Regions from separate parts of the Paenibacillus sp. GCM10028914 genome, predicted to be linked through region 3. Evidence: riboswitches for the same ligand, from Rfam matches in the RefSeq annotation. Region 3 holds a riboswitch; each other region holds the start of a gene.

Region 1 (4,811 bases), on a different contig from region 3:
TTGGCTGACGCAGGGTAAGAGCAATGATCTTACCGATCTGAACCATCGCTTCTTCATCCATACCGCGGGAAGTTACAGCCGGCGTACCAATGCGGATACCGCTTGTTACGAAAGGACTTGTAGGATCGAACGGAATCGCATTCTTGTTCACTGTGATTCCGATGGAATCAAGAACCTTCTCCGCATCTTTACCGGTAATGTCGAGGTTACGCGTATCAACCAGCATCAGGTGATTGTCGGTTCCGCCGGACACGATGTTAAGTCCTTCGGAAATTAACGTTTCCGCCAATACTTTAGCGTTCTTCACAACTTGCTGCGCATGCTCCTTGAAGGATGGTTCGAGCGCTTCACCCAGAGCAACTGCTTTGGATGCGATCACGTGCATAAGTGGTCCACCTTGGGAACCTGGGAATACAGCTTTATCGATCGCTGCTGCCCATGGCTGCTTACAAAGAATCATACCGCCACGTGGTCCGCGCAGTGTTTTGTGTGTTGTTGTCGTTACAAAATGTGCATGCGGTACTGGGTTAGGATGCAGACCTGCAGCAACAAGACCCGCAATATGAGCCATATCAACCATGAACAACGCACCTACGTCGTTCGCGATAGAAGCCAGTGCTTCGAAATCGATTGTACGCGGATATGCACTTGCGCCTGCAACGATCAGACGTGGACGGTGCTTGAAAGCCGCTTTGCGTACTTCGTTGTAGTCGATAAGGAACGTATCTTCCTGAACACCATAAGCAACAAAGTTATACAAAAGACCAGATGCATTAACAGGACTTCCGTGGGTCAAGTGCCCGCCGTGTGCCAAATTCATACCAAGTACAGTGTCACCAGGCTTCAATGCAGCCAAATATACAGCCATGTTCGCCTGTGCTCCAGAGTGAGGCTGAACGTTGACATGTTCTGCACCGAACAATTCTTTTGCACGGTCACGAGCCAGATCTTCCACAATATCAACACGTTCACAACCGCCGTAGTAACGTTTGCCTGGGTATCCTTCAGCATATTTATTAGTCAGTACGGAACCCATCGCTTCCATAACTGCTTCACTCACGATATTCTCGGAAGCGATAAGCTCAATATTGCTGCGTTGACGTTTCAGTTCCAAATTCATAGCTTCCAGGACAGCCGGGTCTTGCTTACGCAAATTCTCCATCATTAAAGGTTCCTCCCCAAAATTAAATAATTATATGGTACATCATCAATCACAGCCCAAACTTAATCACATGCTGATGAATCGTTCTCCTGCTCCAACCGATACTTGGCCCTCTCCCCGCCGATTAGCTTCGGTCTCGTGAAAGCCGCAGTCACACGCGCCTCTCCGATATACCGGATACTTGGGCGAAAAGGTACCGCAACACGGCGCAGATGCATTCCAATCATCGTCTCACCGATATCTACGCCAGCATGAGCTAAGATACTCTCTGCAAGACACGGGTCTTTAAAACGGCGATAAGCCGCAGAAGCCATGGAACCGCCCGCATGCGGAACCGGTACAGCAGCAACTTCTGTTAGTCCCAAGTGTTCAAGCAATTCGCGCTCCACCACAAGTGCACGGTTCAAATGCTCGCAACACTGAAAAGCGGTGTAAAAACCATACGCTGTTTGTACTTCCATAATGGCATCCAGCACTTGATTAGCTGTTTCGAGCGCTCCACCGGTACCAATCCGGCGACCCACAATTTCACTAGTGCTCGTTCCAACAACCAGCACCTTGCCTGGTCCAAGACTTGCAGCCTCGGCTAACTCTTTCACAACTGTCACGGTTTGCTCTTTCAACGCATGATCAATCGGGTAATCTGTCATGTCACAGCCCTCCATGGAGTTCGTCTGAATGCAACTGCTTTATGCAAAGTTACCGTCATTCCTGGAATGAACTTACTTCTTCAAGTAACGTTCCTCGATCGCTTTAATCTTGTTCACTCTGCCCACATGCCGCTCACCTTGACTAAACTCCGTTTCAAGCCAAGCGGTTACGATTTCTGCTGCGAGTCCAGGTCCTACCACTCGTTCACCGAGAGCAAGCACGTTGCTGTCATTATGCTCACGGGTAGCTTTTGCCGAAAACACATCATGCGTCAGCGCACAGCGGATGCCCGGCACCTTGTTCGCTGCAATACTCATACCGATTCCCGTTCCGCAGATTAGAATTCCACGATCAGCCTCTCCGGAAACAACCTTCTCGCATACCGGAAGCGCGTAATCAGGATAATCTACCGAATCAGAACAACCACAGCCCAAATCTTCAACCTCATGTCCAAGGCTACGAATGACCTGTGAAATTTCTTCTCTCAAACGAATACCGGCATGATCTGTGCCCAATGCGATTTTCATATGAAAAACCCCCTAATAAGTTTCATCTTTTGTCTTTCGCATTTTTGCAGAATATCGCAAAACGCGCGTACAACAACTTGTATCATTATAACCCAAATTGTCATCAAAAGACGAAAAAAAGAGCAGTCCGCGCACGTGAAATGTGCACCAAATGCTCTTTGCCCAGGCGACCGGCCGTATGTTTCCGGTGCTCCATCGTGGTTTCATCCACTTCGTCGCCAGTTACACCGGAATCCGTGTTTTTCCCCTTCATCTTAAATCAAACGCTGAGGAAAAGCAACGGATAATTTGCGTATATGTGATCCAATTCCTATTTATTCTCAAGATCCAGTTTGTCCAGTAAGCGAAACAACGCTGAACGGATTTCCGCTGCCGTTGCCTCATAATCCTCGAGAGAGCCGCCGAATGGATCGGAAATATCAAAGCTCGGAATCCGCTGTCTGAGTTCAATAAGTCTTACTTTATCCTGCTCCAGCAACTCGCCGCCAAGAGATCTCGTCATCTCCATCGACGCGAGAAGACTGTCCTGTTCTTGCAAATCACGAAGCACCCGCTCATCATTCTCAACGTATTCCTTTAACGTGTGAACTTTGTCCGCAGCATAGGGGAACTGACGAATCGCGTACTGCTTATGGGATAATGTCAATGTCAGAATAAGATCTGCCCATTCCACCAAATCTATGCTTAAAGGTTTAGATGTCAATCCATCCTCGATTTGCTGATCCCGAAGCACCGACTCCGCATGTGATGAAATCGGCATTCCTTCAATAGCTGCAACACCAGCAGAACGTACCTCAAGGGCGATTCCTCTCCCCTTGGCAAGTTTACGCAGCATACCTTCAGCCATCGGACTGCGACAGGTGTTGCCGGTACAAACGAACAATATGTTTTTCACGGTCTCCACCTCCCCTAAATTGTATACTTTACTGCCGTTATTGTATCAAAATATAAACATCAAACCAAATGCAAGCAGAATGACGCCGCCTAACATTTCTCCGTATTCACCAAGTTTGCTAGCTGCCTGCCGACCAATTGTCAGCCCTAAGATGGACATAAGCCCGCCAATAACACCAAATGAAATGACAATCGGCAGCATATCTTTCACAAACATCCCCAGCGAGACACCTACTGAGAAGGAGTCGATACTGACGCTGAGTGAAAACAGTAGCATGCCGAGCAGCGTTGTGGGATTTACAAACCCTCCCTCTTCTTTTCGAAAAGAGTTCCAGATCATATGTCCACCAAGAAGCACAAGGAGACCTCCTGCGGCAAACCCCGTAACTTGTCCGAGCAAAGCTCCAACATATCGGCCGGCAACCAGCCCGATCAACGGCATGATCATATGAAAAAAGGCGATCAGTAAACTGATCATCAGGATATGTCTCAGCCGGATACCTCTCATGCCAACGCCAATTCCTAATGAAAATGCATCAAGCCCGAGCGCCACAGCCATAATTAAGATGGTCGCGAGCTGCCCTGATTGGATTGAAGTTTCCAACATCTGAATTTCCCCCAAGTCCCTATGGTCTTGTACACCATATGCGGACAAGGGGCGATTCATACCTGATTTTGCATCGAGGGGGTCAGAGAGAAACCCGTCCTAATCATGCGGCCTCACCTAATTTATCGTGGCAGCAACCTCATTAATCCATTTCATCTGCTAGTAAAATATGATGGCCTGCCGCCTTAAGCAGCCGGTTCATCACTGCGGCGCCAAGGCCTTTCTCCGGGCAGGATTCAGCCAGGAGAAAGGTCGCGCCCTCTTCATCGAATTGGCGCAGCCCGGCGTAAAGCCGCTTAGCCGCTTCCTCAGGTGCGGCCAAGCTGCCGAGCGAGACGACGACGTCTGCGCGGTAGTGACCGATGTGCTCGTCGAACGACAGCACACCGGTCTTTTCTCCGCGCGCCTTCGCGGCGTCAAGCTCGGCCTGGATCTTGGCGGACACAGCGTCTGCCGTCCGCCCTTGTACGATGCACAGCGCACCTTTGGGTGCGTAGTGCGTGTACTTCATGCCCGGCGAGCGAGGCGCCGGGCTGTCAGTGCCACCGGCGCGCGTAAGCGCCGGGTCGCGCTGCACGCTTGCCGCAATGGCGGCAAGCTGCTCTTCCGTGACGCCGCCGGGGCGAAGCACCGTCACGGCACCGTCCTGGCCTACCTGCACGACCGTCGACTCGACACCGACCCCGGCGGGGCCGCCGTCGAGAATGCCGTCGATGCTGCCGGCCAGGTCCTCAAACACATGGCTGGCCAGCGTTGGGCTCGGCCGGCCAGAACGGTTCGCGCTCGGTGCCGCGAGCGGACAGCCTGCGGCGCTGATCAGTGCCAGCGCCACCTTATGATCCGGCATGCGGATCGCAACCGTATCCAGCCCAGCTGTCACGCGCGGGGATACCGCGCTTGGCTTCACAGGTAAGACCAGTGTCAGCGGTCCCGGCCAGTAAGCTTCCATCAAACGCCGCTCTGTATCATT
Region 2 (4,811 bases), on a different contig from region 3:
ATCCGACCAACATCAAATGATCAACATAAAGAGATAACTATAGAAGAAGACTTACGTGAAAGAATCATTGGTGAATTTACCTCAGTTACGTTTAAGGAAGCAAAGCATCGCGTATTTGAAGATATTGATTATTCTTTCCCAGGAGGAGAGTCTAGTAAAGAGGCGCAATTGCGTGCAATTACCGTCATTGATAGGATCATTGAAATTCATCAAGGAAAGAAGATTGTAGTTGGAACACACGGTGATATCATGACATTGATATTGAATTACTTTGATAAACAATATGGGTATAGCTTTTGGGAATCGACTACAATACCTGATATATACAAATTAAGATTTAAAGATCGAGATTTAATTGAAGTGACGAGAATGTGGGAGTAAATTCATCTGTGAGAATCGAAGATTCTCGTCTTATAACAACACATCTACGCTTCGACCTTCGCCCTTGATCCGCAAGATGGGAGTGCAGTGGAGGATTCAGCTCACAACCCTGCGAGGCTAAGTTTTCGACCCGGCGCTAAGCGCCTTAAGCGACGTTATGTGAAATCACAGTAAAGTACATATGATAGCGACTTAAGGAGGTCTGTATGATAACCACAATCTATATGGTTAGGCATGCTGAATCACCATACGATGAAGGGAATGAGAGAACAAGAGGACTTACCGCAAAGGGTAAGTTGGATGTTGAAAAAGTAACGAAGTTACTTATTGATGAAGGAATAGACATAATTATTTCAAGTCCATATTCTCGAGCCGTACTGAGTGTTGAGGGATTGGCTCAACACTTAAACTTAGAGATAGAAACTTTTGAAGATCTTAGGGAACGTCAATTTGCTTCAGATTATATTATTGATCTAATGTCTAATATTAGAAATAACTTCTACAACCCTGAGTATGCACTACCAGGTGGTGAATCTAACGCAGATTGCCAGAATAGGTCAATCGGAGTGCTCAAAACCATATTAAAAGAACACCAAGGGAAGAAAATTGTTCTTGGAACACACGGTCTTGTAATGACTTTGATGATGAATCATTTTGATACTAATTATGGCTTGGAGTTCTTAGATCAATTAAAGAAACCGGATATCTATAAAATGCAATTTGAAGATCTAGAATTAAAAGAAGTAATCAGAATGTGGAAGGAATGTGACATTACATAAAATCGAACAAGCCGCCGCGTTCCCTGGAGTAAAGTCGAGGAAGTATATGCCGGGACATATCGGCACCACCTAACTGCATCGTGGCGATTTGCTACGCAGCCTTAAGGTGGGGGACGTCGTGAACACGGTAACGTTATAAGAAATGATCGCAAAGGGCCATTAAAAACAATTTCATGTTCGATATATTGATATCTCTAAATTGTAAGATATAATTAACTTCAAGAATATGGTATGTGTAACTGGCGAGAACGTAGATAACTACGGTGGAGCACATACTTCATATGCCGTTCGCCTGGGCAAAGTATTTGGTCTTATGAGATCAAGTACTTATTTTATTTTAGGAGATGGTCTGGGTGAATAGAACAAGGAATGTAGCGGTATTATTGTATGAGCATGTAGATGGTTTAGATTTTTGTGGAGCATTCGATGTATTTGCTACCGCGAGCAATTGGGGAAAGGATTTTAATACTTATACTGTGAGTGAGAAAGCTGGGTTAATAAATACGATTAGTTCGTTTGCAGTTTCCCCTAAATATAATTTTAACGATTGTCCTCAACCTGATATTTTGGTTATCCCTGGAGGCATAGGATCTAGAACAGAAATGAATAATGAGGTTTTAACATCATGGATCAATAGTATTTCTAAAGATACAGAACTTGTATTATCCATTTGTACGGGTGCGCTATTGTTAGCAAAGGCAAATCTGTTAAGTGGACTAAAGGTAACAACGAATAGAAGGGCAATGGATTTATTAGCACAAGTGGCACCTAAGGATTGTGAAATAATAGATGACATCAGGTATATAGACAATGGTAAGATAGTGATGTCGGCTGGTGTTACTGCTGGAATTGATGCTTCTCTCTATGTTGTATCAAGACTATTAGGAGTAGAGAGAGCAATAGAAACAGCATCAAGATTAGAGTATATATGGAATCAGTAACTGACCAAGAAGGGAATACCTATCCAAGCCAATTGTATGGACCAAGTGTTAGCGCACTTGGTCTTTATTAACTACAATATGCGTATGGGGATTGTTCAGAAAATTTTGAGGGATTATTTGAACTAGATTTAGAGAAATTAATATCTGGAGAGTTCAAGTGATTCGGATATGCGGAAAGTAGTGAAAGTAATAAAACCATGCATAAGTGATATAGATTATCAACATAAAGCAAACACACAATAATTCATATAACAACATATACATGCATAATAGCCTTGGCTCGTAGATACAAGAAACGTTATAGGAAATCAGCATAGAATCGAAAAGTACCTATGCCAACCACAATGGGAATGTGGAATGAAGTTAAAGTCAGTTAATTGAGAAAGCGTTGATTAACAAAGAAAGGATGATTGTTAAAATGCGTAAATGGTTTTTATCAGGATTGTTACTCGTATTTATATCATTAATTATAGTTTGGATAACACAAATGTATGAAATATTAGTTTTCTTTAATATGTCACTAGGGATGATTAGTCTAGCAATAGCCCTATATATTCAAATCGGATTAAAGTGGTTGTATAACTATAACGAGTTTAGAAACAATCATAACGGAGCAGATTACCAGGAGAAGAATCGATTAAAATACAAGTTCATAATGTTTGGTTTTCCTAATATAGTGGTTGGAGGGATTGTAAATGAGGTTTTTGATATCTGGCCTTGGAATTAGCTGAGAAGAATGTTGGATTTCCGTTATATGAAATCGGAGCACTTACTAAGGAGGATTTATGATGCACATAGAAACCTCGAGATTAATAATTAGAGACCTCATAATGAAGGATTGGACAGATGTACATATATATGCGTCTAATCCTAAAGTAACAGAATATACGATTTGGGGACCAAACAATGAAGATGAAACTAAAGCATACGTCAATGAACAAATTGAAAAACAACAAACAATTGACCGAACCGATTTTGAACTTGCAGTAATATTGAAAGATACGAATCAATTAATAGGTGGATGTGGATTTTATATTAAAGAGTTAAATGCAGAAATCGGTTATTGCTTTAATCCAGATTACTGGAAAAATGGATATGCAAGTGAAGTATCAAAAGCAATGTTAAAGTTAGCATTTGAAAAATTCAAAGTACATAGAGTTTATGCAACATGTCGTCCAGGTAATATTGGATCTGCAAAGGTTTTAAGTAAAATTGGAATGAAAAAAGAAGGCCATTTAAGAGAACATATATGGGCTAAAGGGAAATTTCATGATTCATATTTATTTTCCATTTTAGAGAATGAATATACAGAATAGTGCCTTAGGAGATGAGAATGAACACTCGATTAATGTCTACCGCATTTCTATATTATAATGACAAAATTTTGATGATGAAACGATCTGCAAATAGGAAGCTTGCCCCAGGATTATGGACAGGAATTGGGGGACATATCGAACCTGATGAGATGAACAATCCCGAACTTGCTTGTATAAGAGAAATATATGAAGAAACTGGAATTGAAAGTGATCGATTATCTGATAGTATAAGAGACTCTAAAATTATTATCAAAAGAAGTCATCCTCATCATACGACCAACCCTGTGAGGCTAAGTCCTTTAGGAGCGGTCGCGTAAGCTTTACAACAAAAATTAATGAACGGAGTTTCAGAGATGAATAATTTATCTGTTCGCTTTGAAATAGAAGAAGTATGTAAGAAACACAACATTCCGAAATACAGATTTTGTGAAGTTAGTAAGAATCAATGGAGAAGTATTTTGAATAATATTGAAGATGCTTTTTTAATTAAAACTCATTATACCCAGGGCTTACACTTGGGATTCAATAGACTCAAAGAACCCAATTTTAGTTTTGGTTTAGTTAATGCAACTTATAAGTTTTTTGAGTATTTTGATCAGGACGAAACTATTTGGTTCATTGCTGAGGACCTTCATGACAAGATGTGGATCTATGAAGGGGAAAGTAGTGTGATTTTTAATCAAGTAATTCCAGAGCTATATCATCTTAGAGATTATTATTTAGTATCTAAGAAATATAAATGGCTTTTTAATGAGAATCATAATGGAATATGTGTCTCAGGAGAATTGATTATAGATAGAATGAAGGCATTCGTTGAAGATCATAGTCAAATGATAGTAATTACTTGAATGTGATTTCGAGGAATAAGCAGAACACAAATGCATGAGCTCTGATAGATTTAAGAACGGAATATTGGTTGCTCTTGGTGATCATGATTAAAAACAGTGTTGTAAGATGTATCATACATCGGCTAACACTGTTTTTTTGTTGTCAAAACTCTTTTTTCTGTACATAGATAAGCTTTAAAAGTTAGATGAAGTGTTATGAATATCAAAAACACTCATTTTTTATTCAGTTTTAATTAAGAACTATTTAATGTTTATCTGCTAAGTTACTTATATCACTTACGGCAGACCTTTAGTGCTGTCGAAGTACACATAATATGTAGTCGTTTTTTACTGACTGCGGAGAAAAGGAGACTTTGCTATGGGAAATTGTTTTCGTTGGCGGCGTATGTTGTCGCTAACACTAACAATGGTTATGTTGGCGGTCCTATGGGTGAGTCCTGCAAGTGCTGCAGAAACAACTGTAGATGAAGCTGATGTTGTTGATATTGTCCTCAGCGACGATGGTATCACTGTAGACGGTGAGGCTGCATCCAAGGATCCGGAAGC
Region 3 (4,811 bases):
CGGCCATCACCAATGGTGACATTATCCAGGGTATAACCAAAATATTGACGACTTAAATTAACAATGGCTGTATTTAGTTCAGCTACTTTACAGCGTTTGTGGGAGAAATAACGGGGTATGGTTCCGACTCCATGTCCGATCACAAACATATCTTCGAAAGAGGGATCATTCAATTCCATGAGATGAATGATCGCTTTCGGGTATTCAAATAAAACCCGCTCCGGTTGATCCAGATCAATTGCTCCTTGGATTGCCTCGTTATAGAACTGCATGACGCGAAAATGACCTTTCTCTCCGAACAGCTCGGTTGTGTCTAATACGATAATTTCTTGATTGTATTCATGCTCTATATGCTGTGTATGCAACCCAATGTACTCCTTCAATGAACTAAAGATAGATTCATAGCTATGCTCTTTATCCGAAGACGTAAGAACGGTAGCAGTTATCGGGCTTCAAGCTCCACCATGGCTTGCTTGCCACTAAGTTGTATACCTGTTTTTTTATGTCCAACTTCTTTTAAATCTTGAATCAGCTCTTCAAGTAGAGCCTTAGCTTTAGGTCCTTCCTTACCCTGAACTCGGACAACGAGTGAGACAGAATGGCCTGCACGTAATAGCTTTTCAGCCTGGCTTTTTTTCGTCTCATAGTCATGATCTTCAATATTTGGCGTCAACCGGATCTCTTTCAGTTTGGCAGGTTGTTCTTTCTTACGGGCTTGCTGACGCTCCTCTTTAACGGCCCCGGCTGCAACCAGACGACAGGGAGGAGGACTGCTGAATAAGGATGTGCATACAAGATCCACCTTTAACTTTCTAGCCATCTCAAGGGCTTCTTTTGTAGAAACAATGCCTAAATCCTCACCGTCTATACCTGTCAGCTCTACTTCTAGAGCTTTTATTTTCTCATTCTTAATCATGACTTCATCATACCTCTCGTTCTAAACTTTGTATTTATCATACCTTTCGTCAGTTGCGATATCAACAAACTCGAACTAGAGAACAGTTCTATACTATACCTGTACTTGAGATGTCCGTCATTGCTTCCGAGAGATAAAGTTGTATATAATGGAACAATCTGAGGAGAAAATACTTCTTCGGATGAATAGTTTTTTCATCACGAAGTAAGATGTTATAATAGAAAAGTAAAATTTATAAAGAAAGCGGGAACATCATGGGTCGTAAATGGAATAATATCAAAGAAAAGAAAGCTTCGAAGGATGCAAATACAAGTCGTATATATGCAAAATTCGGAGTCGAAATTTATGTAGCAGCAAAAAAAGGTGAGCCGGATCCTGAATCAAACCGAGCTCTGAAGGTTGTTCTAGAAAGAGCAAAAACATATAACGTACCTAAAGCAATTATCGATCGTGCTTTGGATAAAGCAAAAGGAAGTTCAGAAGAAACCTATACGGAGCTTCGTTATGAAGGATTTGGTCCTAACGGGGCTATGGTTATTGTAGATACGCTCACGAATAACGTGAACCGTACGGCGTCAGATGTACGTTCTGCCTTTAACAAGAACGGCGGAAATATGGGTGTAAGTGGATCAGTTGCGTATATGTTTGATGCGACTGCCGTTATTGGTGTTAAGGGCAAAACATTGGATGAAGTATTCGAATTATTGATGGAGGCCGATGTTGAGGTTCGTGACATTATGGAAGAAGAAGATGCTGTCATCGTATATGCAGAACCAGAACAATTCCACGAGATTCAAGAAGCTTTCAGAAATAATGGTATTTCTGAATTTACGGTCGCTGAATTAACGATGCTTCCACAAAATTATGTGGAGCTTCCAGAAGATGCGGTACCACAGTTTGAAAAATTGATTGATGCTCTTGAAGATTTGGAAGATGTACAGCAAGTGTTCCATAATGTTGACTACGAAGACTAGTACTTTTCAACACGAAATAAATGACAAATGAAAAGCTGATGTGTGACTGGCGGAGCATGGGGAACCATGAGGGAGCACATTAGTAGCAGTGGCCGTACGCCTGGGCAGAGGTAAGGAGTTTATTTCTCCTTGCCTCTTTTATTTATCTGCAAATGAAGTTAGAACAATCAGATAAAGTGAGGGATAAGGCGATGTTACAATCTAAAAAGATGCTATTGCTTGGTTCAGGAGAACTGGGGAAGGAAGTAATTATTGAAGCGCAGCGTTTAGGGGTCGAAACGGTTGCTGTTGATCGTTACGCACATGCACCTGCTATGCAGGTAGCAAACCGCAGTTATGTTATTGATATGCTGGATGAGAAGTTGCTGAGAGAAATTATTGAACAAGAGAAGCCGGATCTCATTGTCCCGGAAATTGAGGCGTTAGCGACATCGGAATTATTGAAGTTGGAGGAAGAAGGGCATCGAGTGATTCCAACAGCACGGGCAGCGAAGCTGACGATGGATCGCGAAGGTATTCGAAGGCTCGCTTCTGAGAAGCTTGGTTTACCAACAGCAGGGTACAAATTTGCGGATACCTATGAAGAGTTTGTTCAAGCAGTCCACGAGATGGGTTTCCCTTGTGTCATCAAGCCGCTTATGAGTTCCTCGGGTAAAGGTCAAAGTGTGTGCCGTGAGGAGAAGGATATTGAGCAATGCTGGAATATTGCTATGGAAGGCGGGCGAGTTCAGAACGGACGGGTCATTATTGAAGAGTTTATCCGCTTTGAATCTGAAATTACATTACTTACCGTCCGTTCCGTGAGTGGTACTAGCTTCTGTGCTCCGATTGGTCATGTTCAAGAGAGCGGTGATTATATCGAATCCTGGCAGCCTCATCCCATGACAGAGAAGCAGGTCCAAGAAGCTAAGCATATTGCAAGAACAATTACTGATGAGCTTGGTGGTTATGGTCTATTTGGCGTTGAATTATTTTTGACACAGGATAAAGTGTATTTTAGCGAAGTTTCTCCTCGGCCTCACGATACGGGGTTAGTAACACTCGTTACACAAAATTTATCTGAATTTGCGCTTCATGTCCGTGCAATCCTAGGCTACCCTATTCCGGAGATCTTGTTGTTGTCTCCAGGTGCCAGCAGACCTCTGAAAGCAGAGCTCGAACTGGAAGACTATCGAATTACGGGTGTAGAAAAGGCTTTAGCTGTAGAGAATACGCAGGTACGTGTATTTGGAAAGCCGGTTAGTAAGGTTGGTCGGAGAATGGCTGTAGCTTTATCAACAGCGGAATCAGTCGAAGAAGCACGAGCTCGTGCTAAGCAAGCGCTGGATGGACTATCGGTGGAGAAAGCATAGATATTAAGAATAACGAGATCCGGGAATGAGTTGCAAACGACAACTTATACCCGGCTTCTTTTTTATATTTAGAATCAAATGTTGTAGAATAGTATTTGGAGCAGTTCAAGCGAGGGAAGGGATATACAAATGATTGATAATGAGTTTGATCGACAAGTTCAGAATTTAATTTCCAAAGGTTATCCCGAGATAATGGGACTTGAAGCAGAAGAGTTTATGAAACAAATCGAACCACTTAGAGAAAAAACCAAATTTACTGAAGATAAATATGAAGAGCTAGGCCGTATTCCCTTTGTTATCGTCATAAAGAGTGACTGGATGAACGGGGAAAGGGCCATGCAGCTTGTTGAACGACAAAATAAAAAAGGTTTTAGTGTATTGGATGCAGAAGAGGTCCAAAGATTTAAACCTATTGAAGGCATAGAGCTGCCCGGCGGAATGGCATATCTGGTTATCGATATCGATACTGGAAAAGAAACACGTAATATTACACCTAATGAAGCTATCCAGATTATCAGTAATGAGAGTAGATCACCGCTCACCTTAGAGGAGGGGGTTGCTCTTATTACGCATTATCCTGATATTTTGATGAAGAATAATGGGTTTTATTTGCTTGGCTCCCGGTGTGGTGACAAGAGAGTTACCGCTTTATGGATAAGTGAAAATAAGCCTAAGTTGGGATGGTGCTGGGCAGGTAACCCTCACACATGGCTAGGCTCCGCTTCTTGTAGCCTAAGAGCTGGAATTTAATATCCATATTATTTGGTATACGAGAGGATAAGACGCACATGCAGCAAAGTAAAGTAGATATTTCTGGCGAAGGTGAAGTGCTTCTGAGCAAACACTCTGACCAACATTGGAGACGTCGTAAGGTTGAACTTGAGAACTGGACCAACAGGACAAAAGTGCGTAAGGAGGGAAAAAGGACCACAATATTTGATGGCGTCGATGTAGACACGGAGATTTATCCAGCACTTAGTAAGCTGAAGCAAATAGGGATACAAACGGAGTATTCTTGCGCTGGTGTAAGTCCTTTGGATGAGCCCTTGGATCACTCACTATATGCCTATATTACTTTTATGGATGGAGCTTACGCAGAAAAATTTGCTGGAATTATTGTGAATGTAATGAAGAATCGAGCCTTATTGACTTATGAACCGGGGAGAAAAAGGTACGACGTGTCTTCTTTTTTCATAGGACATAATCGAACTTTTTGTTTCTTAATAGATCATTGTGCTGCATTGATGAATAATAGATAGCCAAGGATATCATATAAAAACGCCGTGCTCAAATTTGCTGAGTGCGGCGTTTGTTGTTTGAAAAGCTAATTTAAGCTCTTTGTATGGCGAGGATAGGGGATCCGGAGCCCTGATTTCATAGAAAAATAGTGTGATCATAGAACCTATCATTTTAGGGCGAACACCCTAACTCAAATGAAGCTACATACGCATATCTTAGAATAAGTGATTTCAAAGGGATTGCTGTATATGAGGAGAGGTTTTATGAAAAAAAATTTTATAAAAAGACCTTTCAATTTAAAGGATCATAATAAATGGATCAGGGAACAAG
Region 4 (4,811 bases), on a different contig from region 3:
TGTAAATGTGATCGGCATGAGCGACATAAGACCGCCTAACTTCCGGATATCTCGTGTACCGGTTTCGTGGTCTACAATCCCTACTACCATAAACAGTGCGCCTTTGAACGTGGCATGATTTATGAGGTGAAAGATAGCAGCTGTTGTCGCTTTTGTGTAAACCAGAGACTCTGGATTACCAGAATAAAAAGCTGCAGCTGAACCAAGACCGAGCAAACTCATAATCAATCCCAACTGGCTAATCGTAGAAAAAGCAAGCAATGCTTTTAAATCGGTCTGTTTAATGGCACGAATAGATCCATAGATCAGTGTGGTTAGTCCAACCGCTGTCACGAGCCAAAACCACTCGGCATGACCCGCGAACACGGGGCTAAAACGGGCAACCAAATAAAGGCCGGCTTTTACCATCGTAGCGGAATGAAGATAAGCACTGACAGGTGTTGGTGCTTCCATCGCATCCGGCAACCAAATATGAAACGGAAACTGAGCCGACTTCGTAAAAGCGCCCAGAAGAATGAGAAACATAGCAGGTATAAATAATACATGGTCCGTAATCTCACCGACGCTTCCAATGATTTCTCGGACGCTCATACTGTTCGCCATGATCGATAACATAAGAAAACCGGTGAACATGGCAAGACCACCAAATACGGTAATAAGCATGGATTTTAGCGCTCCGTATCTGGAGCGATCTCTAGTATGCCAGAAAGCGATCAGCAGGAAGGAAGATACACTCGTCAATTCCCAAAATCCGTAAAGTACCATCACGTTATCGGACAGCACGACACCGAGCATAGCCCCCATGAACAGAAGCAAGTATACATAAAACCGGTGGATCGCTTCTTTGTTCTTATCCATGTAGAACACAGAATAGAAGACAACAAGCATACCAATGCCCGTAATCAGCAAGGCAAATAACAGACTCAGTCCATCAAGATATACGGTGAAATTGATGCCTAAAGAAGGTATCCATCGTAAGGTAGAGAGTACTTCTCCCCCCTCCTGTACCGAAGGAATCCTGCTGATGAAATAGGCGAACAAAATCGCAGGGACAGGCAGGATAAACCATCCTGTGTGTATTCGTTTCATAAACTTGTAAAACAGAGGTACCAAAACGGCAAAAAGAATAGGTACCATAATGGCGACGTGAAGCAGCGACAAGTTGATTCCTCCTTAGCCCAAAAATGTAATCTTTCCTTAGTATTGCCAAAATTATTACCAATACATAGATCGTAAGACCAAAAAAACGCAAAAAGAGCCCGCTGTTGGCAGGCTCCTCCGGTTATTTCCATATATAGTTCGCGTTCAGTCTCAAACTGAGAATCAGTATAGCTTAATTTTGGCGCTTTTGTCAAAAGAATTATGAATGAAAAATCTGAGATGGGGAATCACTCTTAGGTGAGGAGTGATAATAATGATTACCCGGAAAGTCACCGTTTGTGTTACGCTGTTCGCCTTTCTAATCATCGGGGCAGCGTTGATGGACAGGCATATTAACCGAATACATTACCCTGAATCAAACCTAGAGCCATTTAGCTATACAGATCATTTAAACAATCGCAGCCTAAAAGAAACAAACAATGGTGCCGCGTCCTTTTATCCGCGAGAATACATCAGAATCATCCGTACAACCGAGTAATTCAGGCCCACTTGATTACAGACTTTTGAAAGCTTTAATGAAGCTGGCTGGGTTATCTTTAACCGTATACGAATATACACCTAGCTTCGTATGCAGATAAAGAAATCCACCCGTTTCCCCCATCTTACGATAAGACACGTCAAACACATCGGTTATCGGAAACTCACGATACTGAGTTACGATCTTATCATTATACAAATATAAAGTACGGTTTTCCTCAATCGTTCTTTGTTCCGTACTTCCAACTTCTCTCCGGATTTTATAATAGGGCTGTACAGCTAACCACTCCATATTTGCCCTCCTGTTCGTAAGTTCAAGAATGTAGTCTCAGGGTATTCGTACTTAGCAATCATTGTAGCATAATCTTAATCAATTCAAAATTTTCATATGAAAAGAAACAGCTACTCATCCATACAGGATAAATAGCCGTCTCATGATACTTACATTGTTGTTACGTTTAATTCACGGTCTTCTCCGCAGCATCAACCGTATGCTTCAGTAATGTAGCGATCGTAACCGGCCCAACACCACCGGGAACAGGAGTTATCGCACTTGCACGCTCATAACAAGCATCGTAATCACAATCTCCGATATTGCCTTCATTGTATCCAGCATCCATAATAACTGCGCCTTGCTTGATCCAATCTCCTTGAATGAAGTTAGGTTTTCCGACTGCCGCCACAACGATATCCCCTTGGGATACCAGTTGGTCTAAATTTTGCGTTCTGGAATGACAAATGGTCACGGTAGCATTCCGATTCAGAAGCATCATTGACACCGGCTTTCCGAGAATCGGACTTCTGCCTACAACGACAGCGTGCTTTCCTTCCATCGGAATCTGGTATTCGTCCATAATTGCCAGAATAGCTGCTGGCGTACAGGAAGGAAAGGCTGCCTGCCCAAATGCATTTTGAGCAAATCCAAGCATGGTAACACCGTCTACATCTTTTTCAATCGAGATTGCTTCAAAAGCAGCGCGTTCATCAATATGATGCGGGACCGGATGCTGAAGCAATATACCGTGAACAGACGGATCATTATTTAGATCACGAATAACGTTAATTAATTCTTCCGTAGAAGTTGAGCTTTCCAGCACTACACGTTTGGAATCGATCCCGAGTCTCTTGCAGGCATTCCCCTTCATTCGAACGTATGTCTCTGAGGCAGGGTCATCACCGACAAGTATAGTTGCCAAACAAGGCGTAACTCCATTCTGTACCAATTGTTCGACACGCTCTTTCAATTCCTCTTTAATACGATTTGCGACTTGATTACCATCCAAGATCAATGGTTCATTCTTCATGTTTACCAGCCCTTTCGACAAGTTATGTTTATAAAACACAAAGAGGTAAGGAGATTCTTCGAGAATCTCCTTACCTCTGCCCAGGCGTACGGCTGTTATCTATGTGCTCCCTCATGGTGTTCCATGCTACGCCAGTTACACATAGTGACTTTTGTTAAATATATCACGTTTTGAAGCAATGCGCATCTATCTTTGGGATGTTATTATTCTTTTTTTCGGCGGTTGAATCGATCCATCACTTCTAGTGCTACGATAAACAAGACGAATAAAATGAACATGGATATAGATCTGTAATAGTCGATTAATCCGAACTGGGGCGCGATCCCGGCAGTGATGCCGACAATCACTATGCCAAGCACAGATAGCTTCCAACCTCTAAACATGATGCACGACTCCTCACATTTAAGCTTTCTGTCACTCATTATACAATGTTCTCCAGCAGAAGTAACTTCTTCTCCGTACAAGAAAAAAGCTCGCCAGCAATGCGGCGAGCTTTCTATATCTACTATTTATTTTTCAAACTCAGTTCATCCAGCATTTTATCATTAAACCCAAAGAACCAGGTTAATGCAAATGCTATTGCCATGGCTACTATGTTACAGAGGATATAAAGTGGAAGCTGGCTATTCAAGTAAAGGAGCGTTCCTGGTATAACGGTGACTGCCATACCAGTAGCTTTAAGCTGGAATAGCGATGCCATGAATCCGCCTACACCCCCACCGATTAAACCCATAACAAACGGCTTAACATAACGCAGGTTGACACCAAATATAGCTGGTTCTGAAATACCCAATAATGCGGAGAACGAAGACGGGAACGACAACGCTTTCAGCTTCTTATTCTTCGTCTTCATGCCTACTGCAAGACAAGCTGCGCCTTGAGCAGCCATCGCGCTTGTGACGATTGCGTTAAATGGATTGGCTCCTGTCCGCTCAAGTAATTGGATCTCCAAAAAGTTAAAGATATGATGCACACCCGTAACGACAATAATCTGATTAAGGAAGCCAATGAGAAGTCCTGCCAAACCGAAAGGAAGTTCTAACACGAACGTTGTTGCGTTCAGAACGATTTCTTCAACTGAATGGAATACGGGACCAATCGCGAATAGTCCAAGAATAATCATGACAACAAGGGTTAAGAATGGTGTTACGATCAAATCAATGGCTTCAGGAATTCTCTTTCTAAGAAAACGCTCAAATTTCGCACCTAGTAATCCCATAAAAAAAGCTGGCAGAACGGACCCTTGATATCCAACAACCGGTATAAATCCAAGGAATATAAGTGCTTCTGATGACCCATTAGCTACTTCATAAGCATTAGGTAATGCAGGATTTACAAGCATCAAGCCTAAGACAATCCCGAGGACCGGACTACCGCCAAATACTCTGAATGCGGACCAAGCAACCAAAGCAGGCAAGAACGCAAATGCCGTATCCGTTAGCACCTGTGTAAAGAGCAGGAAGTTCGGTGAAATATCAGCTGGTGTTGCACCAAACCACGCAAGCACCTGTTCTTGTGTCAGTAACCCCCGAAGTCCCATAAATAATCCTGTTGCAACCAATACGGGGATAATCGGAACGAATACGTCACCGAAAGTACGAATTGCACGTTGAAAAGCATTCCCTGATTTCTTTGATTCGCTTTTTAACGCCTCTTTACTTGTGCTTTCTAATCCAAGGTTTTCGACCTCTTCAAATATTTGATTAACCGTACCGGTACCAAAGATAATCTGATATTGGCCCGAGTTAAAAAAAGCGCCTTTAACCTTCTCGATATTCTCTACCTTTTTCTGATCAATCTTCTTCTCATCGTGAACCATAATACGAAGCCTTGTTGCACAGTGAGCAAAAGAAGCAATATTCTCTCTCC

What was found. A riboswitch is a leader RNA that binds a small molecule or an ion and turns the genes downstream of it on or off. The one in region 3 is predicted to bind ZMP and ZTP.
Region 1: it holds a riboswitch for ZMP and ZTP, as region 3 does, so the genes downstream of both, rpiB (ribose 5-phosphate isomerase B) here and purT (phosphoribosylglycinamide formyltransferase 2) in region 3, are expected to answer to the same signal.
Region 2: it holds a riboswitch for ZMP and ZTP, as region 3 does, so the genes downstream of both, ACFQV5_RS17895 (DJ-1/PfpI family protein) here and purT (phosphoribosylglycinamide formyltransferase 2) in region 3, are expected to answer to the same signal.
Region 4: it holds a riboswitch for ZMP and ZTP, as region 3 does, so the genes downstream of both, ACFQV5_RS10520 (bifunctional 5,10-methylenetetrahydrofolate dehydrogenase/5,10-methenyltetrahydrofolate cyclohydrolase) here and purT (phosphoribosylglycinamide formyltransferase 2) in region 3, are expected to answer to the same signal.

What each region holds. Positions count from the first base shown of each region.
Region 1 covers NZ_JBHTFO010000008.1:60,565-65,375, forward strand. Annotated here, with positions in the region: gene glyA (serine hydroxymethyltransferase) at 1-1,165, opposite strand, end outside; gene ACFQV5_RS06800 (TIGR01440 family protein) at 1,225-1,812, opposite strand; gene rpiB (ribose 5-phosphate isomerase B) at 1,885-2,340, opposite strand; ZMP/ZTP riboswitch at 2,494-2,576, opposite strand; gene ACFQV5_RS06810 (low molecular weight protein arginine phosphatase) at 2,651-3,235, opposite strand; gene ACFQV5_RS06815 (manganese efflux pump MntP) at 3,281-3,841, opposite strand; gene ACFQV5_RS06820 (L-threonylcarbamoyladenylate synthase) at 3,984-4,811, opposite strand, start outside.
Region 2 covers NZ_JBHTFO010000017.1:79,716-84,526, reverse strand. Annotated here, with positions in the region: gene ACFQV5_RS17905 (histidine phosphatase family protein) at 1-381, shown strand, start outside; gene ACFQV5_RS17900 (histidine phosphatase family protein) at 588-1,160, shown strand; ZMP/ZTP riboswitch at 1,386-1,465, shown strand; gene ACFQV5_RS17895 (DJ-1/PfpI family protein) at 1,505-2,101, shown strand; gene ACFQV5_RS17890 (hypothetical protein) at 2,520-2,828, shown strand; gene ACFQV5_RS17885 (GNAT family N-acetyltransferase) at 2,890-3,417, shown strand; gene ACFQV5_RS17880 (NUDIX domain-containing protein) at 3,435-3,734, shown strand; gene ACFQV5_RS17875 (DUF6756 family protein) at 3,771-4,265, shown strand; gene ACFQV5_RS17870 (S-layer homology domain-containing protein) at 4,624-4,811, shown strand, end outside.
Region 3 covers NZ_JBHTFO010000014.1:28,359-33,169, forward strand. Annotated here, with positions in the region: gene ACFQV5_RS12855 (spermidine synthase) at 1-383, opposite strand, end outside; gene infC (translation initiation factor IF-3) at 443-916, opposite strand; gene ACFQV5_RS12865 (YebC/PmpR family DNA-binding transcriptional regulator) at 1,171-1,890, shown strand; ZMP/ZTP riboswitch at 1,923-2,003, shown strand; gene purT (phosphoribosylglycinamide formyltransferase 2) at 2,082-3,242, shown strand; gene ACFQV5_RS12875 (DUF5701 family protein) at 3,372-3,992, shown strand; gene ACFQV5_RS12880 (hypothetical protein) at 4,031-4,501, shown strand; gene ACFQV5_RS12885 (glycosyltransferase family protein) at 4,745-4,811, shown strand, end outside.
Region 4 covers NZ_JBHTFO010000012.1:40,534-45,344, forward strand. Annotated here, with positions in the region: gene ACFQV5_RS10505 (Na+/H+ antiporter subunit A) at 1-1,161, opposite strand, end outside; gene ACFQV5_RS10510 (hypothetical protein) at 1,415-1,639, shown strand; gene ACFQV5_RS10515 (hypothetical protein) at 1,655-1,930, opposite strand; gene ACFQV5_RS10520 (bifunctional 5,10-methylenetetrahydrofolate dehydrogenase/5,10-methenyltetrahydrofolate cyclohydrolase) at 2,097-2,942, opposite strand; ZMP/ZTP riboswitch at 3,014-3,091, opposite strand; gene ACFQV5_RS10525 (hypothetical protein) at 3,146-3,325, opposite strand; gene ACFQV5_RS10530 (sucrose-specific PTS transporter subunit IIBC) at 3,448-4,811, opposite strand, start outside.